DNA from 4 places in the Streptomyces sp. NBC_00016 genome. Region 4 is predicted to be linked to each of the others. Evidence: riboswitches for the same ligand, from Rfam matches in the RefSeq annotation. Region 4 holds a riboswitch; each other region holds the start of a gene.

Region 1 (7,474 bases), 780 kb from region 4:
CCGCACGACACCCTCCACCCGGTCGAGCAGGGTGCCCAGCAGGCGCACCTTCGACGGGTCCGCCCGCAGCCCGGTCTCCTCGCGCAACTCCCGTACCACCGTCTCCTGGAGCGACTCCCCGGGTTCCACCGTGCCTCCGGGCAGCTCCCAGGTGCCCCGGCGGTGACGGCCCAGGAGCAGCCCCCGGCGGGGCCCGTACAGGATGGCGCCGACGCCGATCGCCGCGTGCGCGACGGGCGGGCGGCCGGAGCGGGCGCGGGCCGAGACGCGCACGGGGCGCCGGGCCCGGAGGACCCGGTAGGCGGCGGGGTTGGCGGGGTCCGGCGATGTCACCGGCACCACGTCCTCCAGACGCAGCCCGTGCTCGGCGAGCAGGTGCTGCCACCGCTCGGTGGTGGGCACCCACATCCGCACCGTCGTCTCGCCGCCGCCCGCGAACCGCAGGGTCTCCGGCCGCGCCACCAGCTCCGAAGTGGGGCCGTCGCCGTCGGAGTTGGTGTCCAGCACGGAGAAACAGAGCGTCCCGCCGGGGGCGAGCGCGGTCGCCAGGGCGGGGAACAGCCGCCGGGGGTCGATGAACGGTACGGCGTTGACGGAGTAGATCACGTCGTACGGCCGTGCGGTGCGCAGGTGCTCGACGGCGTCGGCATGGAGCAGGCGCAGGCCGGGCAGTGAGCCGTACCGGTCCCGGGCCCGCTCGATCTGGCCCGGCGCGCGATCGACCGCGTCGACGGTGGCCCCGTGCGCGCGGACGAGCCGGGCGGCGTGCCGGGCCGGACCGCAGCCGAGGTCCAGGACGCGCCGGCCCGCCAGTTCCCCGAGGAAGGCCTCGTCCGGCCCGGCGCCCGGGAACCCCCAGTCGATCCGCTCCGCCTCGGCCAGGACCGTGCCGCGCCGCAGGTGGTGCGTCGCGTAGGCCTGCCAGGCCTCGGCGTTGACGGACTCCGGGCCGTCGAGGGCGACGGGACGGGGCATGGGCGGTCCTCCACGGGTGGGGCGGTCGGCGCGCATCGGGCCAGACGATTCTTACCGGACGCGGCACCGCGCAACCGGCGGGCCTGTGTTGAGACGTCGGCCGGCCGCGGGCCCACGGGGACTGCGGTTGCTAGTGCACCGGGTGCTTGCTCAGGATGGACACCCGGTTGAAGGCGTTGATGGTGACCGCCACCCAGATCACCGCCGCTGTCTGGTCCTCGGTGAGAACCTCCACGGCGTCGGCGTACGCGGCCTCCTGCGCGGCGGCGTCGGACAGCACGGTGGTCGCCTCGGCCAGCGCCAGGGCGGCACGCTCCAGGGGGCTGAAGAGGTCGGTGTCCCGCCACGCCGCGAGGACACCCAGCCGCCGGGTGTCCTCACCGGCGCGCACGGCGGCCCTGGTGTGCAGGTCGAGGCAGAACGCGCAGCCGTTGAGCTGCGAGACGCGCAGGTTGATCAGTTCCACGACGGTGCGCTCCAGGCCGGCGTCGGCGGCGGTCGCCCGCACGGCCTCGGACGTCTGGACCAGCGCGTGGTAGGCCTTGGGGCTCTGCTTGTCTATGAAGATCCGTCGAGTCATAGTTGAATATCAAACCATTCATGGGTCGGGACCGCGGGTACGGGAAGTGCCCGCGGTGAGCAGGGCCGAGGCACCCACCCCGCGAGACGTCCCGCCGGGCGGCCCCCGGCGATGACCGTACGACGGACGCCGCCGCAACGTACGCGCAGCCTCGTCGGCTCGCGGTGACGCGCCCGGCGCGGGGCGCATGCCATGAGCCGCGCAGGGCCGGGTCCCGATCGACGCGAGGGGACAACCCGCCGTTCCGGACTCCGGGCTTCGTGCTCACCCACCGTCCACGGCCCACCCTGGTCAAGGAGGGCGGCACCACCTTCACGTTCGTCACCGACGGCATCCACGGCGCCCTCGCCCGGGCGAAGGCCGCCGCGGGGGAGCGGAACGTCGACATCGCGGGCGGGCGAGCACCGTAGGCAGTACCTGGGGGATGGCAACTTCCTACCCGCCGGCGGGGGCGAGCCCGAAGACGCGGGTCATGCAGGTGTCGAGGAGGGCTCCGAACTGCTGGGTGGAGGTCATCGCCGGGGTGGGGAGCACGCCCGCGTCGTCGATGGTCGCGATGTAGTCGATGTCGGCCCACCCGCCGCGGTAGAGGACGACGAGCAGTTCGGCCTCGTGCGGGCCGCGGACATGGATGCCGACCGAGTCGGGATCCGTGACCTCGGCCCGGTCGGTCTCGAGCCGCTGTGGCCAGGGAGCTGCCGCGTCGCGCCAGGTCACGGGACCGACCGTCAGTCCTTCGGCCCGCCAGGCGGTCCGGCGGTCCGTGACGGCGGCAACGGCTTCGTCGAGATCCATGATCCGCTCCATGCGGCGATCATCGCCCATCCGGTTCCCGTGCGTCGGCTGTCGGCGGCCGGCGGACACCGTCGCGGGGGCGTCGGCCTTCGGCGGGGATCGGGGGAGCGGGCGTCGCGGCCAGCGCGGCCAGTTCCTCCGCGGTGCGCGGGCCGGTCGAGGGATCCGTCAGCAGACCGTGGACGCGCAGGAGTTGGGCGGCGGCGACGCCCCAGGGCAGCCGCAGGCCCGCCTGTTGGAGGAGGTCCGTGCGGGCGAGTGTCGTGGCGGCGGGGCCGGTGCGCGCGCCGGACGGGGTGAGCAGGGTCGCGTCGTCGGCCCAGCGCAGGGCCAGGTCGACGTCGTGGGTGGCCATGACCACGGTCGTGCCGGACTCGCGCAGTCGGCCGAGAATCGCGAGCAGCCGTTCCTGGCCGTCGGGGTCGAGTCCGGCGGTCGGTTCGTCGAGGATCAGCACCCGGGGCCGCATCGCGACGGCGCCGGCGATCGCGGTGCGCTTGCGCTGGCCGTAGGAGAGCAGATGGGTGGGCCGGTCGGCCAGGGCGGTGATGTCCAGGGCCGCGAGCGCCTCCTCGATCCGGGCCCTCACCTCGGTGTCGGGCAGGCCGAGGTTCAGCGGGCCGAACGACACGTCCTGGGCGACGGACGCGGCGAACAGCTGGTCGTCCGGGTCCTGGACCACCAGCTGCACGGTCGTACGCAGCCGGGTCAGCCCCTTGCGGTCGTACGTCACCGGGCGCCCCTCGACCCGCAACTCGCCCTTGCCCGGCCGCAGTCCACCGCTCAGCAGCCGCATCAGCGTGGTCTTGCCGCTGCCGTTGCGGCCCAGCAGGGCGAGCGCGCGCCCCGCGTGGACCTCGAAGTCCAGGCCGCTGAGCACGGCCGGGCCGTCCTCGTAGGCGAAGGAGGCACCCCGCAGGGCGACCAGTGCGGGCTCGCTCATGACAGCGGCCTTTCCAGTACGGATTGCAGTACGAAGGTGAGGGCGACCAGGGCCGCGAAGAGCGCGGCGCTGGCGGCCGTGAAGCGGACGGAGACGCGGGCCTCGGGCACCAGGACGCGCAGGGTGCCGTCGTAGCCGCGTCCGGCCAGCCCGTCCTGGAGGCGAGCCGCCCGGTCGAAGGCACGGACGAACGCGGTGGCGCCGAGCCCGGCCAGCGAACGCCACTCCGCGGCCCGGGTGCTGTGCCCGAGCCGGGCCGCCTGCGCTTCTCGGATCCGGCGCACGGAGTCGAGCAGCAGGAAGCTCATGCGGTACGTCACCAGCGCGACGTCCACGACGGGCGCGGGCACTCCGGCCCTGACCAGGCGGGGCAGCAGGTCGGACATCGGGGTGGTGAACGCGAGGAGGAGGACCCCGAGGGAGGCCGCCGAGGTACGCAGCAGCAGCTCCCCGGCGCGCACCGGACCGCCGTCGGCCAGGGCCACGAACCGGTCCGGGCCGCCGACCTGCACGAGCAGGGTGAGCGCACCGGTCACGCAGAAGCCCAGCGGTACCCGGTAGGCGCGCCACAGCCGCCGGCCCGGCACCCCCGCGGGTCCCAGCAGGATGACGAGCGCCGTCACCAGGACCAGGGCGGCGCCGGGCCAGGGCGGCAGGGAGATGGCGAGCACGGTGAGGCCCAGTCCCAGCACGGCCTTGTCCACGGGATGGCGGTGGCGCCAGCGACTGCTGTGCGCCGCCGCGTCGATCGGCAGCACGCGGGCTCAGGTCCGTTCGGGAGCGGACGCTTCGGAGGCGCTCTCGGAGGGATGGGATCTCGCGGTGTTCCCTGTGTTCCCTGTGTTCCCGGCGTTCCCGGCGTTCCCGGTCTTCTCGTCGCTCTCGGTGCTCTGCGAGGTCCTCGCTGTCGTCGAGGTCTTCGCCGCTGCCGAGGTCGTCGAGGTCGTCGAGGTCGTGGTGTCCCGCTGGGCCAGGGCCCGGAGTTCGCCCTGGCGCCGTCCCCGGTGCAGACCGAAGTAGTAGGCGAGGACCCCCGCACCGAGGGCCGCCTGAAGGGCGAACAGTGCCGACTCGATCTCGCCGGACGGCGGCTCGTACAGGGGCGAGAACCAGGGTTCGTAGTCCGGCCGGATCTCGGTGATCGCCGTCTCCGCCTCCGAGTCGGCGCCCGTGAACGGCTCCTCCTTGTGGTCGCCGAGCCCGAGGGCCAGCGGCAGGACGGCCAGCGCGGCCACCACGAACAGCAGCAGGGCGTTGATCTTCGCGTTACGGCTCACCGGGCCACCGCCTCGGTCCCGGCCTCGGTCCCGGCCTCGGTCCCGGCCTCGGTCCCCGCGTCGGCGCCGGCCTTGGTCCGGCCGCCGGTCACGAGCACGCCCAGCCTGGTCAGTTCACCCTTGCTGGACTGGGTCAGCAGTCGCATCACGAACACCGTGAGGAGCCCCTCGCTGACCGCGAGCGGGATCTGGGTGACGGCGAAGATGGAGCCGAACTTGCCGAGCGCGCCCAGGAATCCGCTGCTCGGGTCCGGGAAGGCGAGCGCCAGCTGCACGCTGGTGACGCAGTAGGTGGACAGGTCGGCCACGAACGCGCCGAAGAACACCGTGACCATCAGCGGCACCTCGAACCGCCGCAGCAGCCGGTAGACCGCGTAACCCGCCCAGGGCCCGACGACGGCCATCGAGAAGACGTTGGCGCCGAGCGTCGTCAGGCCGCCGTGGGCGAGCAACAGGGCCTGGAAGAGCAGGGTGATGGTGCCCAGCACCGCCATGATCGGCGGCCGGAACAGGATGGCGCCGAGCCCCGTGCCGGTGGGGTGTGAGCAACTCCCGGTCACCGAAGGCAGTTTCAGCGCGGACAGTACGAACGTGAAGGCTCCGGAGGCGCCGAGGAGCAGGGTGCTCTCGGGGTGCTCCTTGACCTCACGGGTGAGTGACCGTACTCCGTGGACGACGAATGGCGCGGATGCGACGCCCCAGGCGATCGCATGCGCCGGAGGCAGAAAACCCTCGGCTATGTGCATGGCTGAGCAGACCCTCTCCAGCACCTCGTGGATGGTTGACGTGCCTTGGCCGGTCTCCTGGCTCACGGGTACCACCGCCCGTGCTCCGCCTTCCCGGGTCTCAAGGACCCAGTGGCTGCCCGCGAGGGCCGGAGCCGGACTTCCCGATCACAGTGGCGAGGGCCGCACCGGCATCACACCGGATTTCCCGTTCACCAAGGCGTGGTGACAGTAGTGCCCGCACAGAGGCGCTGACAAGCGGCGATGTGGGGCGCGAAGACGGCGGACGACGGCTCACCCCGGCGCACGGACGCCGTCCGCGGGCCCGACGAAATGCCGCGTCCGCACGGTCGGCGTAGGGTCCGCCGTAGGGGTGACGGCCCTCGGCGCCCGGGGGTCTGCGCGTCGTTCAGCGAGCGCCCCCTGTGCTGCGGGGAAGGTGAGAGTGTGCCGGATGCTGCCGCTGCCGGGTCGGGTGGGGGCCGTGATCCGGAGTCGCTGGACACGGTCCTGGCCGAGGCCGCGCGGGAGACCGGCGCCTCCGTGACCGCCGTGTACCTGCCGGCGGCCGACGAGACGGTGCTGTGGCTCGCCGTACTGGGCGGGCTCCCCTGGGAGATCTCCATGCCCTGGGCGCGAGTGGCGCTGACGGCCGCGTCCCCGGTGTCCGACGCCGTGCGGGAACGACGCCTGGTGTGGATCGGCGGCGCGGAGGAGATGGCGCGCCGCTATCCGCGTCTGTCGCTCGTCGTGCCGTACCGCTTCTCGCTGGCCGCCGCCCCGATCACCACCGGGGAGGAGGTCTGGGGCGGGTTGGTGCTCCAGTGGCCCGCCTCGCACCCGGCACAGCTGAGCGTGCGCGAACGGGAGGCCATGACCGGCCTCTGCCTCCGGGTGGGTCAGTTCCTGCGGCGGGCCGCCGCCGACGGACACCCCGTGCGGGTCGGCGGGGTGCCACGGGTGCTGCCGCCGCTCCGGGCCCGGCCGGTCGCAGCGGCCCAGGCGCAGTCCGCCGTCGACTTCGCCGAGCGCTTCCCCGGCGGCTGCTGCTCGCTGGACGTGGACGGCCGCATCACCTTCGCCACCACCACGGCCGCCCGGCTGCTCGGCTCCGCCGTCCCCGACCTGCTCGGCACCAAGCCGTGGGAGGCGCTGCCCTGGCTCGACGACCCGATCGCCGAGGACAGCTACCGGGCGGCCCTGATCAGCCGCGAACCGACCTCCTTCACCGCCCTGCGGCCGCCGGACCGGTGGCTGTCCTTCCGGCTGCACCCGGACGCCTCCGGCATCAGCGTGTACATCGCCCCCACCCACTCGGCGCACGCCCACGCTCCGCTCAGCGGCCCGCCGCGACCGCATCCGGCGGCTGCCGCCACGCCCGGCCGGGCCGCCACCCTCTACCACCTGATGCACCTGGCGGCCACGCTCACCGAGGCCGTCGGGGTCCGGGACGTGGTCGACCAGGTCGCCGAACAGCTCCCGTCCGCCTTCGGGGCCAGGGCCCTCGCGCTGATGACGGCGGAGGACGGACGCCTGCGGATCATCGGCTACCGCGGCTACTCCGCCGACCTCATGCAGCGTTTCGACGCCGCCCCGCTCACCTCCGACACCCCCGCCGTGCGCACCCTGACCACCGGCGTTCCGGGCTTCTTCGCCACCTTCGCCGAGCTCAGGCGTGCGTATCCCCCCGCGGTCCTCCAGGACGGCATGGCCGCCTGGGCCTTCCTGCCGCTGATCACCTCCGGACGTCCCGTCGGCTCCCTGGTGCTCGCCTACGACCGGCCCCACCCCTTCCTTCCGGAGGAGCGGGCCGTCCTCACCTCCACCGCCGGGCTGATCGCGCAGGCGCTGGACCGGGCTCGTCTCTACGACACCCAGCACCGGCTCGTCCACAACCTCCAGGCCGTTCTGCTGCCCCACACCCTGCCCCGGGTCCCCGGTCTGGACGTGGCCGCCCGCTACCTCCCCGCCACTCGCGGCATGGACATCGGCGGCGACTTCTACGACCTCATCCGCCTCGACACCACCACGGCCGCCGCCACCATCGGTGACGTCCAGGGGCACAACGTCAACGCGGCGGCGCTCATGGGACAGGTCCGCACCGCCGTCCACGCCAATGCCGGCGCGGCCCCCGACGAGGTCCTCGCCCGCACCAACCGCCTGCTCACCGACCTCGACC
Region 2 (7,474 bases), 5.2 Mb from region 4:
CCGGGGCCACTCGGTCACGTACGAGCTTCTTCACCGCGGTCGGTTCCGGGAAGCCCTGTTCGCGGCGGTCCCAGATCACCTCGTCGTCCACCCGGACGACGAAGACCCCGCCCTTGCCGGGCTTCAGGGCCAGCTCCGTCAGCTCCGCCTCGAAGGTCGTGAGCAGCTCCTGCGCCAGCCAGGCCGCGCGCGGCAGCCAGCGGCACTGGGTGCAGTACTCGATCTCGACCCGCCCGCTCGCGTCGCTCAGTTCGCTCATCCGAGGTGCACCGACCAATCCTGTTCCGCGGCCGGCTTGCCGTGCAGGTCGGGGACCCGCTTGAGCCAGTCGGGCCGTCCTTGCCGTGTCCTCGCCGCGCGCCGTGCCTCGTCGGCGGCGAGCTCCTCCGGGGCGGGGAAGTCGGTGGGCAGCCAGGCCGCCGAAGCCCGCACGCGCGCGTGGAGATAGCGCACATACGCCTCCCGGACCGCGTCCGGGGTCGTGAACCCCGCCTCGCCGGTCAGCCAGGCGTCCGGTACCTCCGCCACGATCCGGCGCAGCAGCTCCTCGGTCACCCTGGGCGCCAGCTCGGCGTCGGCCGCCCGGGTGTCCGGGGCGCAGCGGCCGAGGGCGTGGTGGCGGAAGTCGTAGCGCTTCTCGGGGTCGGCGCCGTCCCAGCGGTGGTGGAAGACGAGGGCGGCGCCGTGGTCGATGAGCCACAGCCGCGGCGGGGCGATGCCGAACGTCGGCCAGACCATCAGGTTGGAGCTGTGGACCGTCCGGTCGACGTTGACGGTCAGGGCGTCCAGCCAGACGATCCTCCCGGCCTCCAGCGGCTCCACCGGGAAGGCCTCGGCCACCTCCGGCGTGAAGTCCTCCGCACCCGGCAGGAAGTCCATCCCGAGGTTGAGCCCCGCGCTCGCGGCGTGCAGCTCCCGCACCTCCTGGTGCGGTTCCCGCTCCGCGATCGCCGGGTCGAACCGGACCAGGGCCAGTTCGGGAAAGCGCAGCCCGAGGGCGCGGGCCAGCTCGCCCACGATCACCTCGGCGACGAGCGCCTTGCGGCCCTGCGCGGAGCCCGTGAACTTCACGACGTAGGTGCCCAGGTCGTCGGCCTCGACGACGGCGGGCACGGAGCCGCCCGCCCGCAGCGGAGCGAGGTAGCGGGTCGCTGTGACCTCGGTCAACATGACTGCCTCCCTCTGGCCTGAAGGAGCATAGTAACCAGGCCCGACAGCCGACGAGAGGGCCCGAGCGGCCGTGCGGAAAGGCCCGCGGGCGGCCTCCGCGGCTGTGGTAGCTTGCCAAGGCCAGTCGAACCCATGTGCGCACGCGAGTGTGTACGGGTCAGGGAATCCGGTGCGAATCCGGAGCTGACGCGCAGCGGTGAGGGCGACGGGCGGGGCAACGGCCACTGGACGGCGTACGCGGTCCGGGAAGGCGCCTCGTCCGGGTGACCCCGAGTCCGAAGACCTGCTGGCCACCCCCGCCGCCGGGAGACGGCCGGGGGAGCACCGTACGACCGGGCTTCGCGCTTGAGCCCTCGACGCCGAAGGAAACCCTGTGCCGTTCGCACGTCCCGTCCGTTCCGCCCGGCCTGCCGTTCTGTTCCTGGCCGGTGTCCTGCTGCTGGCCGGCTGCGGCTCCTCGGGCCCGGCGGACCCCACCGGTTCGGCGGGCTCCACCGGTTCGGCGGGCTCCACCGGTTCGGCGGGGGAGAGCGGGGCCGCCGGCCGTCCGGTCCGTCTCGACAACTGCGGGCAGCAGGTCGTTGTCGACACCCCTCCGCGGCGGGCCGTCTCCCTCAACCAGGGCACGACCGAGATCATGCTCTCCCTCGGGCTGGCCGACCGCATGGTGGGCACCGCCACCTGGACCGACCCGGTGGCCGAGGGCCTGGAGAAGGCGAACGCGAAGGTGAAGCGCCTCGCCGACAACGCCCCCTCCTTCGAGACGGTCCTGGACACCGAACCCGACTTCGTCGCCGCCTCCTTCGCCTCCACCCTCGGCAAGGGCGGGGTCGCCCCGCGCGAGCAGTTCGACAAGCTCGGCGTGCCCACGTACCTCTCCCCCTCCGACTGTGTCGGCAAGGACAACAGCGGTGACGGCGACGGCGTCCGCACCGAGCCGCTGACCATGGACGCGGTCTACGGCGAAGTCCGCGACCTGGCCGAGGTCTTCGGTGTCCGGGAGCGCGGCGAGCGGCTCGTGGCCGGACTGAAGAGCCGGGTGACCAGGGCCACCGCCGGCCTCGACGCCCGGGGCGTGACCCTCATGTACTGGTTCGCCGACTCCCGGTCCCCGTATCTCGCGGGCTGCTGCGGCGCACCGGGCATCGTCACCGACGCGCTCGGCGCGAAGAACGCCTTCGACGACACCGAGGAGGAGTGGCCCCAGGTCAACTGGGAGACGGTCGCCGACCGCGACCCGGACCTCCTCGTCATCGGCGACCTGACCCGTAAGCAGCAGACGGCCGAGACCGCCACCCAGAAGATCGAGTTCCTGGAGTCGAACCCGGTCACCAAGAACATGACCGCGGTGAAGAAGAAGCGGTACGTGCTGCTGTCCGGACAGGCCATGAACCCGACCGTCAGGACCGTCGAGGGCATCGAGAAGGTGGCGGCGGCGCTGCGCGGCCAGGGCCTCGCGGGATGACCGCCGCGCCGTCGGCGTCCGAGGAGGCGGCGTCCGAGGCGCCGTCCAAGGCGGCGGCCAGGACGGCGGCCGTGGGCGGACTGCGCCGGGCGCTGCTGTGGGCGTCCGGTCTCGCGCTGCTGTGCGCCTCGGTCGCCGTGGCCATCACCATCGGCCCCGCGGACATCGCCGTCGGTGACGTGTGGTCCGCGGTGGCGGCCCATCTCGGCTGGGGGCAGGCGCAGTTGACTCCGCTGCGGGACGGCATCGTGTGGAACCTGCGGCTGCCGCGCACCCTGCTCGCCGCGGTGTGCGGCGCCGGCCTCGCGGTGTGCGGCGCCGTGATGCAGTCCCTGCTGCGCAATCCGCTCGCCGACCCCTTCGTCCTCGGGGTCTCCTCCGGCGCCTCCACCGGCGCGGTGCTGGTCGTCGTCCTCGGCGCGGGCGGCGGCCTCCTGTCGGTCTCCGGTGGCGCGTTCCTCGGCGCGCTGGTCTCCTTCGCGCTGGTACTGCTGCTCAGCCACACCCTCGGCGGCACCACGGACCGGGTGGTCCTCGCCGGAGTCGCCGCCATGCAGCTGTTCTCCGCGCTCACCTCCTTCGTCGTGATGACGGCCGCCGACGCGGAGACCACCCGCGGCATCCTGTTCTGGCTGCTCGGCTCGCTCAGCGGCGCCGACTGGACGGACGTGACCGTCGGCGCGGCCGCGCTGGTCGTGGCGCTGGCGGTCTGCCTCGGCCACGCCAGGACCCTGGACGCGTTCGCCTTCGGGCAGGACGCGGCCCTCTCCCTCGGCATCTCCGTGGCCCGCACCCGTCTGGTGCTGCTGTGCACGACCGCGCTGCTCACCGCCGCCCTGGTGAGTTCGGCCGGGGCGATCGGCTTCGTCGGCCTGGTGCTCCCGCACGCCGCGCGCGTCCTCACCGGCCCCGGCCACACCCGGCTGCTGCCCGCCACCGCCCTGACCGGCGCGGTGTTCCTGGTCTGGGTCGACACCCTCGCCCGCACCGTGCTCGAACCGCAGGAGGTGCCGGTGGGCGTGGTGACCTCCCTCATCGGCGTCCCGGCGTTCGTCGCCGTCCTGTACCGCGCGAAGGGCACCCGATGACCGGCTCGGAGACGACCGACCCGAAGACGACGGGCTCGGAGACGACCGGTTCGGAGACGACCGGTTCGGAGACGACCGGTTCGGATACGACCGGTTCCGAGGGGTTGCGTGCCGACCGGGTCGGCCGTGCCGCCGGCGGCACCCTGATCCTCGACGGGGTCAGCCTGACGCCCCGCCCCGGCGCCGTCACCGGCCTGCTCGGCCCGAACGGCTCGGGCAAGTCCACCCTGCTGCGGCTGCTCGCCGGTGTGCTCGCCCCGGACTCCGGCGTCGTCACCCTCGACGACCGCCCGCTGCCCCGGGTGAGCCGCCGCGCCGTCGCCCGGCGCATCGCCGTCGTCGAGCAACAGGCCGACACCCGGCTCGCGTTGAGCGTCCACGACGTCGTACGTCTCGGCCGCATCCCGCACCGCCGCGCCTGGGCGGCCGCCACCGCCGCCGACGAGGAAGCCGTCCGCTCCGCGCTGTCGCGCACCGGGCTCGCCGACAAGGCCCACCGGCCCTGGCACTCCCTCTCGGGTGGCGAACGCCAGCGTGTCCAGATCGCCCGCGCCCTCGCCCAGGAACCCCGCGAACTCCTCCTGGACGAGCCCACCAACCACCTCGACATCCAGCACCAGCTCGCCCTGCTGACCCTGATCACCGAACTGCGGGTCACCAGCGTCGTCGCGCTGCACGACCTCAACCTGGCCGCGATGTACTGCGACCGGCTCGTCGTCCTCGGGGAGGGGCGCGTGGTGGCCTGCGGCAGCCCGCACGACGTCCTCACCGAGGCCCTCATCGCCGATGTCTACGGTGTCCGGGCCGCCGTCACCGCCGACGGCCCCGACGGCCGCCCGCACATACGCTTCCTGGGCGCCGTACCGACTCCCTGACGCGGCATCAGCGTCGGCTGCTCCCCTTGCCGTTCGGCCCTCCGCGTCCGGCGTTCCCGAGCCATTCCAGGGCCTGCTCCGGCCCTGCCGCGACCCGGACGCCCGCGGGGAGCGGCGGCCGGCGCACCACGACCACGGGCAGCCCCGCCGCACGGGCGGCGGTCAGTTTCGGGGCGGTCGCCGCTCCCCCGCTGTCCTTGGTCACGACGACGTCGATCCGGTGACGGCGCAGCAGTTCGCGCTCCCCGTCGAGCGTGAAGGGCCCCCGGTCGAGCAGCAGCTCCATGCGGGACGGGACCGGCGCCTCGGGTGCGTCGACGGACCGTACGAGGAACCACAGGTCGTCCAGGGCGGCGAAGGCGGCCAGCCCCATGCGCCCGGTGGTGAGGAACACCCGCCGGCCGAGCGAGGGCAGCAGCTCGGCGGCCTCCGCCAGGGAACCGGTCTCGTGCCAGACGTCGCCGGCCACCGGGACCCAGCCCGGGCGGCGCAGCGCGAGCAGCGGAACACGGGCGTCGGCCGCGGCCTTCGCCGCGTTGAGGCTGATGGTCCCCGCGAAGGGGTGGGTGGCGTCGACGAGCGCGTCGACCCCCTGCTCGTCCAGCCACGCGGCGAGCCCCTCGGCCCCGCCGAAGCCGCCCACGCGTACCTCGCCGGGCGGCAGCCGGGGGGCGGCCACCCGTCCGGCCAGGGAGGTCGTCACGCGGATCCCCGGCACGGCGTCGGCGGCCAGGAGTTCGGCGAGGCGACGGGCCTCGGTGGTCCCGCCCAGGATCAGTACGTGCACGCAGTCGGGTCCCTTCCGAGGAGCAGGGCCCGAGCGGCGCGGCAGGCGATGGTCACGGCGCCCACTGAAGCACACCGGTCCCGGCCCGGCCGGGCCGGCGCCGTGCCCCGGGAGCGCGCCACGCGGTGCGTCGGGCCGCCAGGGCATTGACTCGCCCGCCTTCACTTAGAGTAGCCTTGCCTAAGTTGACCGGTTTCCGGAGGGTGGCTGGTGAGATCAGGGGAACAGTCGGGGCGGGATGTCCTGACGCGCTCGGTCAGGGGGCAGGCGCGGCGCGTCGGTCTCGGCGCGGCGCTCGGGTGTGTGCACCAACTGGGGGAAGCCCTGGTCCCGGTGCTCATCGGTGTCGTCATCGACCAGGCCGTGGCCGGGCAGGACGCCGGGCGGCTCGCCCTCTGGCTGGTCGTCCTGGCCGTGATGTACGTGGCGCTGTCGTGGAGTTTCCGGCTGGGCGCGCGGGCCGGTGAGCGCGGCGCCGAAGAGGCCGCGCACACCCTTCGCCTGGCGATCGTGCGCCGGGTGCTCGACGCCCGCGGCGGCGCCGAGGAGGGACGGCTGCCCGGCGAGCTGGCCAACGTCGCCACCGAGGACGCCAAGCGCGTCGGCGCGGTGAACATGGCGCTGATGAGCGGGATATGGGCGGTCGCCGGCATCACCGCCAGCGCCGTGTGGCTGCTGCTGACGTCCGTGCCGCTCGGGCTGATCGTGCTGCTGGGCACGCCGGTGCTGCTGTGGCTGGGGCATCTGCTGAGCAAGCCGCTGGAGCGTCGCAGCGAGGCCGAACAGGACCGGGCCGCCCACGCCTCGGGAGTGGCCGCCGACCTGGTGGCCGGGCTTCGGGTGCTGAAGGGGCTGGGCGCCCAGCAGGCGGCCGTCGAGCGGTACCGCCGTACCAGCCGCGCCTCGCTCGCGGCCACCCTGCGCGCGGCCCGTGCCGAGTCCTGGCAGACCGGGCTCGTCCTCGCTCTGACCGGTGGGTTCATCGCGCTGATAGCGCTGGTCGGCGGGCGGCTGGCGCTCGACGGCTCGCTCACGCTCGGGCAGTTGGTGTCCGCGGTGGGTCTCGCGCTGTTCCTGCTGGGGCCGTTGGAGACGTTCGCCTGGGTCAACGCCGAACTGGCGCAGGGCCGGGCCTCGGCCGCCCGGGTCGCGGAGGTCCTCGCCGCGCGTCCCGCCGTGGTGGGCGGCCAGGACCCGGTGCCGGACCCGGTGCGCGGGGAACTGCGACTGCGCGGGGTGCGGCTCGGTGGGCCGGACGGCGTCGACCTCGACCTGACGGCCGGGCGGCTGACCGGGATCGCCGTGACGGATCCGGCCTCCGCCGAGGCCCTGTTGCGCTGCCTGGGCCGGGAGACCGACCCGGAGTCGGGTTCGGTCGAACTCGACGGTGTGCCGTTGACCCGACTCGATCCGGCGGGGCTGCGGGCGGCGGTGCTGGTGGCCGCCCATGACGCCGTGCTGTTCGACGGCTCGCTGGCCGCGAACGTGACTCCGGAAGCGGAGGCAGGGGCGCGGAGCGGCCCGGCGGAGATCGGTGAGGCGGACGGGGCGGCGAACGGTGAGGCCGACGGGGCAGCGGGCGGGGCGGCGGATCTCCGGACGGAGCGCGCCATGGCCGCCGCCCACGCCGACGAGGTGGCCCGTTCCCTGCCGCACGGCGCCGCGACCGGTGTCGGCGAGGGCGGCCGGTCCCTGTCGGGCGGTCAGCGCCAGCGCGTCCTGCTGGCCCGTGCCCTGCGCGCCGGGCCGCCCGTCCTGGTCGTGCACGATCCGACGACGGCCGTGGACGCGGTGACCGAGGCGCGCATCGCCGAGGGGCTGCGCGAGATCCGGCGCGGCCGCACCACGGTCGTGGTGACCAACAGCCCGGCGCTGCTCGCCGTCGCCGACCGGGTGGTCCTCCTCGACGGCGGCCGGGTCGGCGCCGAAGGCACACACGCCGAACTCGTACAGGCCGACGCGACCTACCGGACGGCGGTGCTGGCGTGACGACGGAACGGACAAGAGCCGCGCAGACGGAAGCCGCGCAGACAGCGGCAGGGCAGAGAGAGGCAGGGCGGACAGAGGCCGGGCAGGCGGAAGCCGATCG
Region 3 (7,474 bases), 6.4 Mb from region 4:
CAGGAGGAGCGGCGGTGGGTGGCCGCAGGCGATGAGATGGACGACCGGATCGTGGTCGGGGATGTCGAGCAGAATGGCTGTGGCGAAGTCCTCGTCGGTGTCCTGAGCTGCCTCTGGTCGCCACTGGCCGGTGTCCCAGCGGAACGCGGCGTCCAGGTGGATCGCGAGCCGGGGGAGGGTGGCCTGTCGATGGGCGGCCGCGCGGAAGGCGCCGAGCAGCAGGGCCGCGTTGTTGATCGCGGCCAGGCCGTTGCCGCGCACATCGCCGATGAGGAGCCGGGTGCTGTGGTGGTCGGTCCGTGCGGCCGCGTACAGGTCTCCGCCGAGGTCGGCTTCCTCCTCGGCAGGGATGTACAGGCCGGCGATCCGCAGCGGGCCGGCGCGGGCGGGCAGTGGCTGCAGCAGCACACTCTGCGCTGCTTCGGCCACCGAACGCACGCGTTGCAACTGCCGCTCACGCCGGTCCCGGACCACGCAGATCGTGACGCACACGAAGGAGACGACGATCAGGGCGGTGATCTGGGCCTGGATGTTGGCGGTGGGAAGGACCCCTCTGATCACGCCGATCAGCACCTGGGCCGTCACCGCGAGAGCTCCCATCAGCGCGGTCACGCGGGCGCCGGCGAACGCCACCGTGATCGCGGGTGCCGCCACCAGCAGGGGGCCGAGGTGGATGTGCGGCGGAGCCAGCACATCCACCACGCAGACTGTGACGATCAGCCCCAGTGGGATCACGACCAGCGCGGGGGTGCGACCCGGCCGCCAGGAACGCCGCAAGTCCAGCCGTGATCGAAGGGCCATGCCTCAAGCCTTCCACGTACCCCCGCGTACGGGGCTGCGGAGCTCCGGGACCGTGGACGGGGCCGTGGCTGTGCGAGACGGGAGTCCTTCTCCGCCGGCCGCTCCACGAAGCCGGAGGCCGAGCCGCTTCGGCGGAGCGGGACGCGGCCTTCGGCGAGGGCTCCCGGAGCCCGGCGGCTCCGGCGTGCGGGTCCGTCACGTCGTCGAGCAGGCCGACGGCGGTGGCGTCGTGCGGGGCGGCTCCCCGGGCGGCACTCTCCCGCACGTCGCTCCCCACGACCGGCCGCCGCAGCGCATGGGCGAACACCTGGCTCCACACCTCGCTGCGCGCGGCGCCCCCGGTCAGCCGGTCGGCTTTCCGGCCCGGGGACCGGAACGGCCGCCTCCACACCGCTCACATGGTCGATCGTCCCACCGGGGCAGGTCGGCCCGCCCGGATCGACCGGATCAAAAGCCGTACGCGCTTGGAAGCGGCCGGCTTCGGCGGCAGGGCCGGCGCTACCGCATCGACCACGGAGTAGGGAAGATCGTCCATGACCTGTGCGTCCAGCGGATCCTGAAGGGAAGCAACGAGATCATGCACGTCATCGTGGCCCGCGGCCTGACGGAGGAATCCCGATGAACGACATCGAGGCACCCGTCCTGCTGCACACCGCCGGCCGAGCCGCCCACATCACGCTCAACCGACCGAGGGCCCTCAACGCCCTGAACCACGCGATGGTGCGCCGCATCGACGCCGCGCTGACGGCATGGGAGCGCGACCCGGCCGTCGAGACCGTCGTCGTCTCCGGCGCGGGGGAGCGCGGCCTGTGCGCGGGCGGCGACATCCGTGCCGTCCACGACGACGCCCGCGACGGCGACGGCACCGCCTCGGCCGCCTTCTGGCGCGACGAGTACCACCTCAACGCCCGCATCGCCCGCTACCCCAAGCCCTACGTCGCCCTGATGGACGGCATCGTGATGGGAGGCGGTGTCGGCGTCTCCGCACACGGCAGCGTCCGGATCGTCACCGAGCGGTCGAGGATCGCGATGCCCGAGACCGGCATCGGCTTCGTGCCGGACGTCGGCGGCACCCACCTGCTCGCCCGCGCCCCGGGCGAACTGGGCACCCATCTCGCCCTGACGGGCGCCCAGATCGGTGCCGGGGACGCGGTGTCGTGCGGGCTCGCCGACCACTGCGTACCGTCCGCCTCCCTCCGGCAGTTGGCCGACGACCTCGCCGAGCTGCCCGTGAGGGAAGCCCTGGACCGTCATGTACAGCCCTTGCCGGCGGGCGAGTTGACCGGCCACCGGGCGTGGATCGACACCTGTTACGCGGCCGACACCGTCGAGGAGATCGTCCGACGGCTGTTCGCCCACGGCGACCCGGCGGCGAAGGAGGCCGCGGAGACCCTCCTGACCAGGTCGCCCACCTCGCTCAAGGTCACCCTGGCCGCCCTGCGCCGTGCCCGGCGGCTCGGCTCGCTGGAACGGGTGCTGGAACAGGAGTACCGCGTCTCCTGCGCTGCCCTGACCACGCCCGACCTGGTCGAGGGCATCCGCGCCCAGGTCATCGACAAGGACCGGAACCCGCGTTGGTCGCCGGCCACCCTCGCCGAGGTCACCGCGGCCGACGTCGAGCGCTTCTTCACCCCGCTCGGCGAGCGCGAACTCGGGCTCGCCCGACCCGACACCACCGCGGAGGGGCTCCGCCGAGCGGGACCGACGTGGTGATCCGGGCCACCTGGCCGTGGAGAGCGGAATCACGCCAGGTGGGGCGGTATTGGCCAGGGGCCCGGCACGCGGTACCGTCGCTCTGATATCGACGACGGCGAGACGGAAGCCGGTGAGAACCCGGCACGGTCGCGCCACTGTGGACGGTGTACCCCGAAGGGGCACACACCGCGAGTCAGACCCGTGGCCGTCGTCATGTGCACCACCGAGATGGGACGCGAACTCCCAGAGGAGGTCCTGCCATGGCGCAGCATGTCGCCCAGCCGACTACCACCACGCCCGTCGTACCCGCCAAGTTGCCGCTGAAGGACATCGCCCCGTGGGCGGTCTTCTTCGGCGTCCTGATGCTGGTCCTGCTGTACTTCGTCGGCGCGGAGCAGGGCGCGACAGCCGTCGTCTCCGGCGAGGACGTTCACGAGTGGGTGCACGACGCCCGCCACCTGCTCGGTTTCCCCTGCCACTGATCCCGAGGGGAACCCCGGCACACCCATGAACTCCGCAACGGTAAGAAACCTCCTCGTGCGGGGCATGCTCGCCGGCCTCGGCGCCGGCGTGCTCGCCCTGATCGTCGCCTACTTCCTCGGTGAGCCGAACGTCGACAGCGCGATCGGCTTCGAGGAGTCGCACGCCGCGGGCCACGAGCACCACGAGGTGGAACTCGTCTCCCGCAGCCTCCAGTCCACCGCCGGCCTCGCCACCGGCGTGCTGATCTACGGGGTGGCCTTCGGCGGCATAGCCGCCCTCGCCTTCTGCTTCGCCCTCGGCCGCGTCGGCCGCTTCAGCCCCCGGGCCACGGCACTTCTGCTGTCGGGGACCGCCCTGCTCGCCGTGTACGTGGTGCCGTTCCTCAAGTACCCGGCGAACCCGCCCGCGGTCGGCGACCCCGACACCATCGGCAAGCGCACCACCCTGTACTTCCTGATGATGGTGCTCGGCGTGCTGCTCGCGGTCGCCGCGGTGATCCTGGGCAAGCGGCTCGCACCGAGGCTGGGCACCTGGAACGCCACCGTCGCAGCCGTCCTCGGCTTCGTGCTCGTCATCGGGCTGGCCTACGAGTTCCTGCCCGCCGTCAACGAGGTGCCGAGCGACTTCCCGGCCGCCCTGCTGTGGCGGTTCCGCCTGTCCGCCCTCGCCATGCAGGTCACGCTCTGGGCAGGCTTCGGCCTCGTCTTCGGTGAACTGGCCGAACGGCTGCTGCACCCCAGGCCCGCCACGGTGACCGCGGGCACGCCGGTGGCCGCCCCACACTGACCCGACCGGCACGACGATCCGACGAGAGGGCCCACGGAACCACCCCGGGGGCCTTCTCGCGTTCGCGAGCCGACAACGGATCAGCGGCCGCAAGGCCGCGCGAAGATGGTGGCATGAACATCCAACCGGCCGTCCGCACACGGCAGATGCCCGCCGGTCTCGTCGCGCTCGCTCTGGGTGGATTCGGGATCGGTCTGACCGAGTTCGTGATCGCGGGGTTGCTTCCGCAGGTGAGCCGCAGCCTCGCGGTGTCCGAGGCCGCGGCGGGATGGCTGATCTCCGGCTACGCCCTGACGGTCGCGGTCGGCGCGATCGTGGTGACCGCCGCCACCGCCGGGCTGCCCCGCAAGGCGGTTCTCACCGGGCTGGTGGCACTGTTCGTCGTCGGCAACCTGCTGTCCGCCGTCGCACCGAACTACTCGCTGATGATGCTCGGCCGCGTGGTCGCGGCGCTGTGCCACGGCTCGTTCTTCGGCATCGGCTCGCTCGTCGCACGGCGCATGGTCGCCCCCGAGCGGGCGTCACGGGCGGTGGCGGTGATGTTCGCCGGGCTGACGGTCGCGAACGTGCTGGGCGTACCGTTCGGCGCCCTGGTCGGCGAACGCTGGGGCTGGCGCGCCACGTTCTGGGCGATCACGGCCATAGGTGTCGTCGCCGCGGTCGCCATCGCCGTGTGCGTACCGGGCTGGGCCGGCGAGGTGAACGGGCCGCGTTCCTCCGACGCCGTCGGCAAGGCCACCGGCCGGCCGGACGGGCTGCGTACCCAGGTGCACGCCTTCCGTTCGGCGCAGGTCTGGCTGACCCTGACCGCCACCGCGCTCGGCTACGGCGGGATGTTCGGCGCGTTCAGCTACCTCGCCTACACCTTCACCCGGGTCACCGGCTTCTCCAGCACGGATGTCGCCTGGCTGCTCGTCGTGTACGGCAGCGGCCTGGTGATGGGCAACATCCTCGGGGGACGGGCCGCCGACCGCGATCGCGACCTCACCCTGATCGCTTCCCTGGCCGGTCTCACCGTCACGCTCACCGCGTTCGGACTGCTGGCCGCCCATCCCGCCGCGTCGGTGGTCCTGGTGTTCCTCACGGGGCTGTTCGGCTTCGCGAGCGTTCCCGGGATGATCACCCGGGTCACCGACCACGCCCACGGGGTGCCGCTCGCCGCCGCCGCCAACGTGTCCGCCTCCAACGTCGGCAACGCCCTGGGCGCCTGGCTCGGCGGCTTCGCCATCAGCGCCGGCCTCGGCTACACCGCACCGCTGTACGTCGGCGCCGCCATCGTCCTGAGCGGACTCGCCGTGATGATCGTGGCCGCCCGTCGAGCCGACCGGTGGCCGAGCGACACCACCGACCCCAGCGTCGCCCGGGACCGGGCGTCCGCGGGCTGAGGGCCCCACAGCCGACGTCCGCTGCCCGGTCCGCCGTCCGCCTGCGGCTGGGCCCACCCCGGGCCCACCCCCCTCCACCTGGAACCCGAGGACCTGGTCGTCCGTACGATCGAGTCTGCTGTCATGGCCCGCGTTCCGCTCGCGGGCACCGACCGGATCCCCGGGGAGGGACTGTGATCGCCGTCGTCGGCGCCGGACTCATGGGCGCGGCCACCGCCTGGCAACTGGCCCGCCGAGGCCACGAGGTCACGCTCGTCGAGGCGTACGACATCGGCCACCGGCACGGAAGTTCGCACGGCAGCTCGCGGATCTTCCGGAGGGTGTACGCCGACCCCTTCTACGTACGGCTGACCGGACAGGCCTACGAGCAGTGGCGGGAGTTGGAGGACGACGGGTCGACCTCCTTGCTGCGCACGACCGGTGGGCTCGACATGGGCGAGGACCACGACCCGAAGGCGCTCGCCGACCTCCTCGGCGCGGCCGGAGTGCCCCACGAACTCCTCGGCGCGGAAGCCGCCGCGGAGCGCTGGCCGTACATCCGCATCACCGGTCCGGTGCTCCACCATCCGGACGCGGGCGTGGTCGACGCCGACGAGACCGTCGGGACCTGCGTCCGGCGGGCGATCGAACACGGAGCGCGGGCGGTCATCGGCACCCGCGTCACCGGCATAGACGCCCGGGGGAGCGAGAAGGTGCGTCTGCACACCGACGACGGCCGCGAGATCGTCGCCGACACGGTGGTGATCGCGGCCGGCGCCTGGCTGCCCGAGCTCGAACTGCCGGTCACCCTGCCGCCGTTGGCGGTGACCCAGCAGCAGGTCTTCCACTTCCGGCAGCGGGACCCGTCCGTCAGGTGGCCGACCCTGATCTGGGACGGCGCGCTGCACCTCTACGGCCTGCCGTCCGGAAGCGACGGGGGCCCGCTCCCGGCGGTCAAGGTCGCCGAGCACGACCGCGGCACCCCGGCCACCGCCCGTACCCGCAGCGGGGTCGTCGACCCGTCGTCGCGGACGCGCGTGAGCGGCTTCGTCCGCGACCGCCTCCCGGGCCTCGAGCCCGACCCGGTCGCCGAGGCGACCTGCCTCTACACCACCACCCCGGACGAGGACTTCGTCCTGGACCGCCACGGCCCCTTCGTCATCGTCTCCCCGTGCTCCGGACACGGCGCGAAATTCGCCCCGCTCATCGGCGCGATGGCCGCCGACCTCGCCACCGGCCGCGCCGAGCCGCATCCCCGCTTCCGCCTGGGACGCACGGCATAGGCCGGGGGAGCGGTGCGGTCGGTACCGGTCGCGCCGCCACAGCCGATCCAGGATCTAGAGCCGGGGGCGGCCGGGGACGGTGACCAGCACCCGGCCGCGTCCACCCGCGTCCACCCGGTCGTGCGCCTCGGCGATGTCCGCCAGCGGGAAGCGGCCGCCGACGTCGACGGTGAGGGCACCGACCGCGGCCGCCGCGGTCAGCTCGCGGGCGGCCTGCCGCTTCGCCGCGGCCGGGAAGTCGTCACTGCCCAGCAGTCGCACGGTGACGTTGTTGAACAGCAGGGGCCAGAAAGGCAGTTCGGTGCGGTCGGCGTGGGTTCCGTAGGCGGCGATGACGGCGTCGAGCGCGGTGACCGCGTTGTCCAGGTCCGCGTTGGCCGACAGGGACACCTCGACGACGCGGTGCACGCCGTCGGGCGCGTGGGCGCGGATCGCCGCGGCGGGGTCGCCGCAGTCCAGGGCGACGGCGTGCGCGACGACGGCCGGGTCGACCCGGTCCAGGTCACCGCCGCGCCGTACGGTGCCGATGACGGTGGCACCGCCCCAGCGGGCGAGCTGGGCGGCCGACGATCCGACGCCGCCGAGTACGCCGTGCACCAGCACGATCTTCCCGTCGACCGGCCCGTCGGCGAAGACGGCACGGTGCGCGGTGATACCGGGGATCCCCAGGCTCGCGCCCAGTTCGTCGCCGAGGTGGTCGGGCAGCGGGACGGCCTGGTGATGCGGTACGACGGTGTACTGGGCGGCGGTGCCGAAGGCCCGGTAGGACTGGGCGCCGTACACCCACACCCGCTGCCCCACCCGGCGGGCGTCGACTCCGTTGCCGACCGCGTCGACCACGCCGGCGGCGTCACTGTGCGGGATCACGCGGGGGTAGGGCATCGAGGAGCCGAGCCAGCCACGCCGCTTCTTGGTGTCGCCGGGATTGACGCCCGAGACGGTCACGCGGACGCGGACCTCGCCGGGGCCGGGCCGGGGGTCGGGCAACTCGCCCACGTGCAGGACGTCGGCGGCCGGTCCCTGTCCGTCGTACCAGGACGCGATCATGCGGGATCTCCCGTA
Region 4 (7,474 bases):
GGGTTCTCGCCGAAGCCGCGCGGCGGCTGGATCATCACGACGACGTTCCCGAACTGGAGGGAGGCCAGCACGATGTCGTCCCCGTCGACGTACAGCGAACCCGGCGGCTCGCCCCACGCCTCCAGCATGCCGTCGCGCAGGTGCGGGTCGAGCTTGTCGAACCAGGCCCGGTAGTCGGCCAGCGGGACCCGGGCGGGCGCGGCGGCCAGCTGCTCCTCGGTGAGCCATTCGACGTCGTGGCCACCGGCGTTGATGAGCCGGTGGATCAGCTCGTCGCCGTTGTCCGGATGCCCCTGGACCCCGTACCCGGCGTCCCGCAGCGCGTCCAGGACCCGGATGGCCGAGGCGGGGGTGTCGAGGCCGACCGCGTTGCCGACCCGCGAGTGCTTGGTCGGGTAGGCGGTGAAGACGAGCGCGAGCTTCTTCTCGCCGTTCGGCTTGTGCCGCAGCCGGGCGTGCCGTACGGCGATCCCGGCGACGCGTGCGGCCCGCTCGGGGTCGGCGATGTACACCGGCACGTCGTCCGGGCCCTGCTCCTTGAAGGAGAAGGGGACCGTGATGATCCGTCCGTCGAACTCCGGGATGGCGACCTGCATCGCCGCGTCCATGGGGGAGAGCGCGGCGTCGGACTCCTCCCAGGCGCTCTTCGACGAGGTGAGGCACAGCCCCTGCAGCACGGGGACGTCGAGGTCGGCGAGCGCGCCGATGTCCCAGGCCTCCTCGTCCCCGCCCGCCGAGGCCTGCGAGGCGTGCGCGCCGCCGGCGGCGAGCACCGTGGCGACGAGGGTGTCGGTCCGCCCGAGGATCTCGTACAGCCCCGGGTCCGCCCCGCGCAGCGAACCGCAGTACACGGGAAGGGCGTTGGCGCCGTGCGCCTCGACGGCGTCGCACAGCGTGTCCACGAAGGCGGTGTTGCCGCTCAGTTCGTGCGCCCGGTAGAAGAGGACCCCGATGGTCGGCCGGCCCTCGACGAAGGCACGCTCGCCATGGACGCCGTACTCGGGCATCTTCTGCGGCTCGACGAAACCCTCACCGGTCAGCAGCACGGTGTCGGAGAGGAACCGGGCCAGCTCGGTCAGGTTGGCCGGCCCGCCCTCGACGAGATACCGCAGCGCCTCCGCCACCACGCCGGCGGGCACCGACGACTCGGCCATCAACTCCGCGTCGGGCACGGTCTCGCCGCCCAGCAGCACGGTCGGCACGCCGGACGCCTTGAGCGCGGCGAGCCCGTCCTCCCAGGCCCGCTTGCCGCCCAGCAGCCGGACGACCGCGAGGTCGGCTCCGTCGAGGAGCGCGGGGAGTTCCCCGGCGACATCCACCCGGGTCGGGTTGCCGATCCGGTACGAGGCGCCGGAAGCGGCCCGGGCCGCCAGCAGATCCGTGTCGGCGGTCGACAACAACAACACTGTGCTCATGCGGGCGCTCCCGGTGGAATGAAAGGCAGTCCTTGCGGCGCGCCCGACTCGATGAGCCGCCAGAGCGCGTCGGTGTCCGCGTGCTGTTCGATCAGGTCGCCGAGCCGGTCGAGCTGCTCCTCGCGCAGCCCGGCGAACGAGGTGTCGGCGGCGGGCACGAAACGACGGCCCGCGGCGGCCGCCACCTCGCGCAGGAAGGCCCGCCGGAATCCGTCCGACTCCAGCGAGCCGTGCCAGTGCGTGCCCCAGGTCTGTCCGACCCGGCAGCCGTCCAGGCCGTGTCCGCGGTCGTCGGTGAGGAACGCCTCGCCCCCCTGGACGTCGGCGACCCCGTGATGGATCTCGTACCCCTCGACCCGCTCGCCGAGGGCTTCCCCCACCGGCCGGGTGAGGGTCTTCTCGCGGGCGAACCGCACCCGGACCGGGAGGACTCCGAGGCCCGCCACCTGTCCCAGCCGGCTCTCGACCTCGTCCTCGATGTGCTCGCCGAGGAGCTGGAAGCCACCGCAGATGCCGAGGACGGGCCGCTGCTCGGCGGCCCTGCGCAGGATCGCCTCGGCCAGCCCCCGCTCCCGGAGCCACTCCAGGGCGCGCACGGTGCCCCGGGTCCCCGGAATCACCACCAGGTCGGCGTCGGCCAGTTCCTCGGGCCGGTCCACGAACCGCACGACGACGCCGGGTTCGGCGGCCAGCGCGTCCACGTCCGTGAAGTTGGACATGAGCGGGACGGCGCAGACGGCGATGCGCAGCACGTCCTCGCCGACGGGCGGGGCGGTGTTCGACTCCCGTACGGTCCCGCGCAGCGAGACCCTCAGCCCGTCCTCCTCGTCGATCCCGAGCCCGTGCCGGAACGGCAGTACGCCGTACGTCCGCCGCCCGGTGAGCCCGTGCAGCATGTCCAGGCCCGGCTCCAGCAGGGAGACGTCCCCCCGGAACTTGTTGACCAGGAACCCGGCGACCAGCTCCTGGTCCTCGGGCGAGAGCAGGGCGACGGTGCCGAAGAAGGAGGCGAAGACGCCCCCGCGGTCGATGTCGCCGACGACGAGCACGGGCAGCCGCGCGCCCCGCGCGATCCCCATGTTCACGATGTCGGTCCGCCGCAGATTGATCTCGGCCGGACTGCCCGCCCCCTCACAGATCACCGCGTCATACGTGCCCCGCAACTCGGCGAGGCAGTCGAGAACGGTTCCGAGGAGTTTCTGCTGCCGCCCCCCGTGATACCCACGGGCGGTCATCTCGCCCACCGGCTTGCCGAGGAGCACGACCTGACTGCTCTGCTCACCGCCCGGCTTGAGCAGCACGGGGTTCATCAGCGCGGTCGGCTCCACCCGGCAGGCCTGGGCCTGCATGGCCTGGGCCCGCCCGATCTCGGCGCCCTCCGTCGTCACGAACGAGTTGAGGGACATGTTCTGCGCCTTGAAGGGTGCGACCTTCACCCCCTGCCGCACCAGCCACCGGCAGATCCCGGCCGTGACGACGCTCTTGCCGGCGTCGGAGGTGGTGCCGGCGACGAGGAGACCCCCGCTCATGTCGTACGCCCCTTCAGCTGGTTCCGCTGGCTGCCCTGGTTGCGCTGGTTGCTCGCGACGATGTTCGTGGCGACGACGCGCGCGGCGACGGTGACGCCGAGCGCGAGCAGACCGACGCGGCGGGAGAGCCGCGCGGCACGTTCGATGTCCCGGGCGACGACGGGCCGCCCGGCCGCGCCGTTCAGCACGGGCCGGTGCTCGACCCGCCCGGCGTACGACAGGGTCCCGCCCAGCCGCACCCCGAGGGCGCCCGCGAAGGACGCTTCCACCGGCCCGGCGTTGGGGCTCGGATGCCGGCGGGCGTCGGCCCGCCAGGCCCGCACGGCGCCCCGCGGATCGTCCCCCGCGAGGGCGGCGAGCACGGCGGTCAGCCGGGCTCCCGGCCATCCGGCGACGTCGTCGAGACGGGCGGCCGCCCAGCCGTAGCGCAGATACCTCGGCGACCGGTGACCGACCATGGCGTCCAGGGTGTTGACGGCCCGGAACCCGACCAGGCCCGGCACCCCGCCCACGGCCCCCCACACCAGCGCCCCCACGACGGCGTCGGAGGTGTTCTCGGCGACGGACTCCAAGACCGCCCGGGCGATCCCGTCGGCGTCCAGGGCCTGCGGATCCCGCCCGCACAGATGCGGCAGCCGCTCCCGGGCGGCCTCGACGTCCCCCGCTTCGAGCGCCCGGCCGATGGCCCGGGCCTCCCGGACCAGTGAACTGCCCCCGACCACGGCCCAGGTGGCGGCGGAGACGAGAGCGACGGTGGCGGCGGGGGAGCGGCGTACGGCCCGCTCGGCGACGGCGCCCAGGGCCACGACCCCGCCGGCGCACACGACGGCGTGCAGGGCCCCGCTTCCCCGGTGGTCCCGCCACAGCAGCCGCTCGACGGCACCGGCGGCCCGCCCGAACGCGGCGACGGGATGCCCTCGGCGGGGATCGCCGAGCAGCAGGTCGCCCAGAAGGCCGGTGGCGGCGCCGTACGCGTAGAGGCGATCGGCACGCATCGGCTCAGCCGGCCGTGGGGTCGGGCAGCGACCTGGTGCTGTGCCTCAACGGCCGAGCGAGCATGGCGATATGTCCTCACTCAGGGTGTCCACGCCCTGGTTCGACGAGACCGGCGGCGAGAGTTCCTGGCTCCCGGGGGTTTCTACCCCGGTCACAGTGGCGGGACCGCGCCGGATTCACACCGGCTTCCTCTTCTGCTGCCGTACATGGCTCGGGCAGTCCACCACGGCCCGCAAGAGCCGTCAACTTGCCTTTGACCTGCGAGGCTCGAGTGTGCAGAACCCCACACAGGGCGGGTCGGCGGGGCCGCGAACGACAAGAGGTGCGGGACGGTGATCCGTCCCGCACCCCAGGGGTGTTCGGATGGTGCGTCAGGCGACGATCAGTGAGATCCCGTACGCCACCGCCGCCGCGCAGGCCGCGAAGCACGCGTACGCGCCGGTCACCGCGAGGGTGGCCGAGCCGCCCTGCGCCGACGCGCGTTCCTGCCGCGACAGGCCCATGACGCCGAGGGTGAACAGGGCGACGAGGCCGACGGTGACCACGAGGCTGACGCCGAAGACAGAGCCCAGGGCTGCCCAGTCGATCTTCATGCTGCTTCTCTTCCTTCGTGCCGGGTGCGCGGGCTCAGACGGCCGCGGCCGGGGGAGCGGCGGGGGTCGCGGGCTCTGCCGCCGGGCCGGGGATCGTGGCCGTCAGGTCCGTGAGGTCCTCGGCCAGGGTGCCCGCGGGCGGCGGGGTGACGGCGGCGATCGCCGTCGTGACGACGCCCGCGGGCTCGTCGGGCTCGTTGACGTTCGAGGCGTCGACGACCTCGCGCCGGGAGACCTTCCAGATGGCCGCGCTGGAGGCGATCAGGAAGACCGCGACGAGGGCCGTGCCCCAGTCGCCCAGGCCGGTGACGGACTCGGCGAGCGCGCCCACCAGGGCCGCGGCCGGGAGGGTCAGGCCCCACGCGACGAACATCCGGGTCGCCGTCGACCAGCGGACCACACCGCCCTTGCGGCCCAGCCCGGCGCCCATCACCGCACCGGAGACCGAGTGCGTGGTGGAGAGGGAGAAGCCGAGGTGCGAGGAGGCCAGGATGACCGTGGCCGCGCTGGTCTGGGCGGCGAAGCCCTGCTGCGGCTGGAGGTCGGTCAGGCCCTTGCCCATGGTGCGGATGATGCGCCAGCCGCCGAGGTAGGTGCCGAGCGCGATGGCCAGGCCGGCGGAGAGGATGACCCAGGTGGGCGGGTCGGAGTCGGGGGCCACGGCACCGCCGGCCACCAGGGCCAGGGTGATGATGCCCATCGTCTTCTGCGCGTCGTTGGTGCCGTGGGCGAGGGAGACCAGGCCGGCCGAGGCGATCTGGCCCGCGCGGTAGCCCTTGGCCGCCGCCTTGCCGTCGGCCTTCTTGCCGAGGGTGTAGGAGAGGCGGGTCGCGAGCATGGCCGCGACGCCCGCGACGATCGGTGCCGCGATCGCCGGGATCAGCACCTTGGTGACCAGGGCGTCACCGTGCACCGCGCCCATACCGGCCGAGGCGATGGTGGCGCCGATCAGACCGCCCATCAGGGCGTGCGAGGAACTGGAGGGCAGGCCCACCAGCCAGGTCAGGAGGTTCCAGAGGATCGCGCCGACCAGGGCGGCGAAGATGACCTCGGGACGGATGCCGGTCTCGTCGACGAGACCCTTGGAGATCGTGTTGGCGACCTCCACCGAGAGGAAAGCTCCCACAAGGTTGAGCGCGGCGGACATGGCCACCGCAACCTTGGGCTTGAGTGCACCGGTCGAGATGGTGGTGGCCATCGCGTTGGCGGTGTCGTGGAAACCGTTCGTGAAATCGAACGCGAGTGCGGTGACGACCACAATCGCGAGGATCAGCGAGAAGTTTTCCATTTACCCAGGCAATCGTTCGAAGTCATTGGCGCGTTGACCGTAAGCAATCTGGGTGAACGGAAGATGAACTGAACAGGGCATCCGGGTGTCTGTGCAAGGGGGGTGCGGCGGTCTTCCGTCGCCGCGCCGGGGCCGGGGTCAAGCGCCGTACGGTCACCCGTCTTTGGCGGGCCTGCGCGACCGGCTCCCGGAGCCGCGAAAGAGATTCTGGTCACCCGGGGGCTGCCGCTGTCGGCGTACTGTCAGAAGTGCTGTCAGAAGGGCTGTCCGAAGGCCCCTGTCGGCCGTCCGGCCGGTAGTGTCCCGGCGTCGGACATCCCGTGACGGGCGACCCACAGGGCGTGATCCGTATGACCGTCCGGGCCTCGGTCGGGGCCGTGGTGTGGGCGCCCCCGTCGCAGGGGTGGCACCCGACGTCGAGCGCGGGCGGCGGGGCCCGGCCGACGACGCTCCGGCCGCCGCCGTTGTGTACGAAATACGCGGCCTGCTCCTTGCCCGAGCCCTTGTCCGGCACAGCGAAGCGGAACGCGCCGCGGAACGGCCCGGCGGCGGCCCCCGGCGCCTCCTGGCAGGATCTCCACATGGCTGAGCAGCGACCCGAGCAGGGGGGCGCCCGGGGTCACCGGGACGGCGCACAGAACGTGGTGGAGCGGCGGGGGAGGCATGCGGTCCTCGAGGAGGCGCGGGCCTGGGAGGCGCTTGTGACGGCGGCCCGCCGCACCGTGACCGACGGGCTGGTCGTCGGCACCTCCGGCAACGTCTCCGTACGCGTCGGCGACACCGTGCTGGTCACCCCGTCGGGCATGCCCTACGAGCGGCTCACCCCGGACGACGTCACGGGCGTCGACCTGGCCGGCCGGCAGGTGCTCGGCACCCTGCGCCCGACGAGCGAGCTGCCCATGCACCTCGCCGTCTACCGCACCACGGACGCCGGGGCGGTCGTCCACACCCACGCCGTGCACGCGACCGCCGTCTCCACCCTCGTCACCGAGCTTCCCCGCGTCCACTACATGGCGGGCGCGCTCGGCGGATCCGTCCGGGTCGCCCCCTACGCGGCCTACGGCACCGAGGAGTTGGCCGAGAACATGCTCCGCGCCCTCGTCGGCCGGAGCGGCTGCCTCCTGCAGAACCACGGCACCCTCACCCACGGCACCACCCTCGACCAGGCCTACGACCGTACGGCCCAACTGGAGTGGATGTGCCGCCTGTGGCTGACGGCCTCGTCCGTGCCCGGCCTGAACCCCACGCTCCTGACGGAGGAACAGGTCGCGGAGGCGGGCGAGCGACTGCGCGGGTACGGGCAGCCGGAGTGACCGGCCGTCCCCCGACGGGCTCCACCACTGGCCGGGAGGAAGGCGGGCCAGGACACTGGACGGGTGCGCACTGTCAAAGCGACGGCCGCCGCCGTCACCACAGCCCTGGCCGCCGCCGCCGTCAGTGTCGCCGTCGGCCGGCTGGCCAGCGACGCCGCGCTGAAGGCGCCGCCCGGCCGGCCCCTGCCCACCGAACCCCGGCTCACCGTGCACGGCACGGCCGCCGGCCGGATCACCCTCACCCGTGACCTGGCCGCACTGCGCCCCGGCACCTACGGCCTCTCCGGCAACGGCTCCCACGCCGTCGTGGGCGCCGTCCTGCCCACCGCCCCGCACTCCG

Evidence for each region. A riboswitch is a leader RNA that binds a small molecule or an ion and turns the genes downstream of it on or off. The one in region 4 is predicted to bind cobalamin.
Region 1: linked by a shared signal. The riboswitch ahead of OG933_RS36895 (energy-coupling factor ABC transporter permease) and the one ahead of OG933_RS33230 (cobalamin biosynthesis protein) in region 4 are both predicted to bind cobalamin.
Region 2: linked by a shared signal. The riboswitch ahead of OG933_RS10485 (ABC transporter substrate-binding protein) and the one ahead of OG933_RS33230 (cobalamin biosynthesis protein) in region 4 are both predicted to bind cobalamin.
Region 3: linked by a shared signal. The riboswitch ahead of OG933_RS05245 (CbtB-domain containing protein) and the one ahead of OG933_RS33230 (cobalamin biosynthesis protein) in region 4 are both predicted to bind cobalamin.

Annotation. Positions count from the first base shown of each region.
Region 1 covers NZ_CP108304.1:8,301,423-8,308,896, forward strand. Annotated here, with positions in the region: gene OG933_RS36860 (bifunctional class I SAM-dependent methyltransferase/NUDIX hydrolase) at 1-975, opposite strand, end outside; gene OG933_RS36865 (carboxymuconolactone decarboxylase family protein) at 1,106-1,555, opposite strand; partial or broken gene OG933_RS36870 (dihydrofolate reductase) at 1,783-1,984, shown strand; gene OG933_RS36875 (hypothetical protein) at 1,991-2,350, opposite strand; gene OG933_RS36880 (energy-coupling factor ABC transporter ATP-binding protein) at 2,370-3,293, opposite strand; gene cbiQ (cobalt ECF transporter T component CbiQ) at 3,290-4,051, opposite strand; gene OG933_RS36890 (energy-coupling factor ABC transporter substrate-binding protein) at 4,058-4,570, opposite strand; gene OG933_RS36895 (energy-coupling factor ABC transporter permease) at 4,567-5,316, opposite strand; cobalamin riboswitch at 5,346-5,530, opposite strand; gene OG933_RS36900 (SpoIIE family protein phosphatase) at 5,743-7,474, shown strand, end outside.
Region 2 covers NZ_CP108304.1:2,354,741-2,362,214, forward strand. Annotated here, with positions in the region: gene OG933_RS10475 (SelT/SelW/SelH family protein) at 1-259, opposite strand, end outside; gene OG933_RS10480 (HipA family kinase) at 256-1,170, opposite strand; cobalamin riboswitch at 1,330-1,455, shown strand; gene OG933_RS10485 (ABC transporter substrate-binding protein) at 1,544-2,635, shown strand; gene OG933_RS10490 (FecCD family ABC transporter permease) at 2,632-3,723, shown strand; gene OG933_RS10495 (ABC transporter ATP-binding protein) at 3,720-4,598, shown strand; gene OG933_RS10500 (cobalt-precorrin-6A reductase) at 4,606-5,385, opposite strand; gene OG933_RS10505 (ABC transporter ATP-binding protein) at 5,596-7,374, shown strand.
Region 3 covers NZ_CP108304.1:1,156,390-1,163,863, reverse strand. Annotated here, with positions in the region: gene OG933_RS05255 (PP2C family protein-serine/threonine phosphatase) at 1-801, opposite strand, end outside; gene OG933_RS05250 (enoyl-CoA hydratase/isomerase family protein) at 1,420-2,514, shown strand; cobalamin riboswitch at 2,573-2,720, shown strand; gene OG933_RS05245 (CbtB-domain containing protein) at 2,757-2,978, shown strand; gene OG933_RS05240 (CbtA family protein) at 3,004-3,765, shown strand; gene OG933_RS05235 (MFS transporter) at 3,912-5,150, shown strand; gene OG933_RS05230 (FAD-dependent oxidoreductase) at 5,324-6,412, shown strand; gene OG933_RS05225 (NADPH:quinone reductase) at 6,467-7,459, opposite strand; gene OG933_RS05220 (PadR family transcriptional regulator) at 7,456-7,474, opposite strand, start outside.
Region 4 covers NZ_CP108304.1:7,519,515-7,526,988, forward strand. Annotated here, with positions in the region: gene cobN (cobaltochelatase subunit CobN) at 1-1,415, opposite strand, end outside; gene OG933_RS33225 (cobyric acid synthase) at 1,412-2,944, opposite strand; gene OG933_RS33230 (cobalamin biosynthesis protein) at 2,941-3,939, opposite strand; cobalamin riboswitch at 4,039-4,181, opposite strand; gene OG933_RS33235 (hypothetical protein) at 4,312-4,533, opposite strand; gene OG933_RS33240 (anion permease) at 4,568-5,821, opposite strand; gene OG933_RS33245 (class II aldolase/adducin family protein) at 6,403-7,134, shown strand; gene OG933_RS33250 (alpha/beta hydrolase family protein) at 7,198-7,474, shown strand, end outside.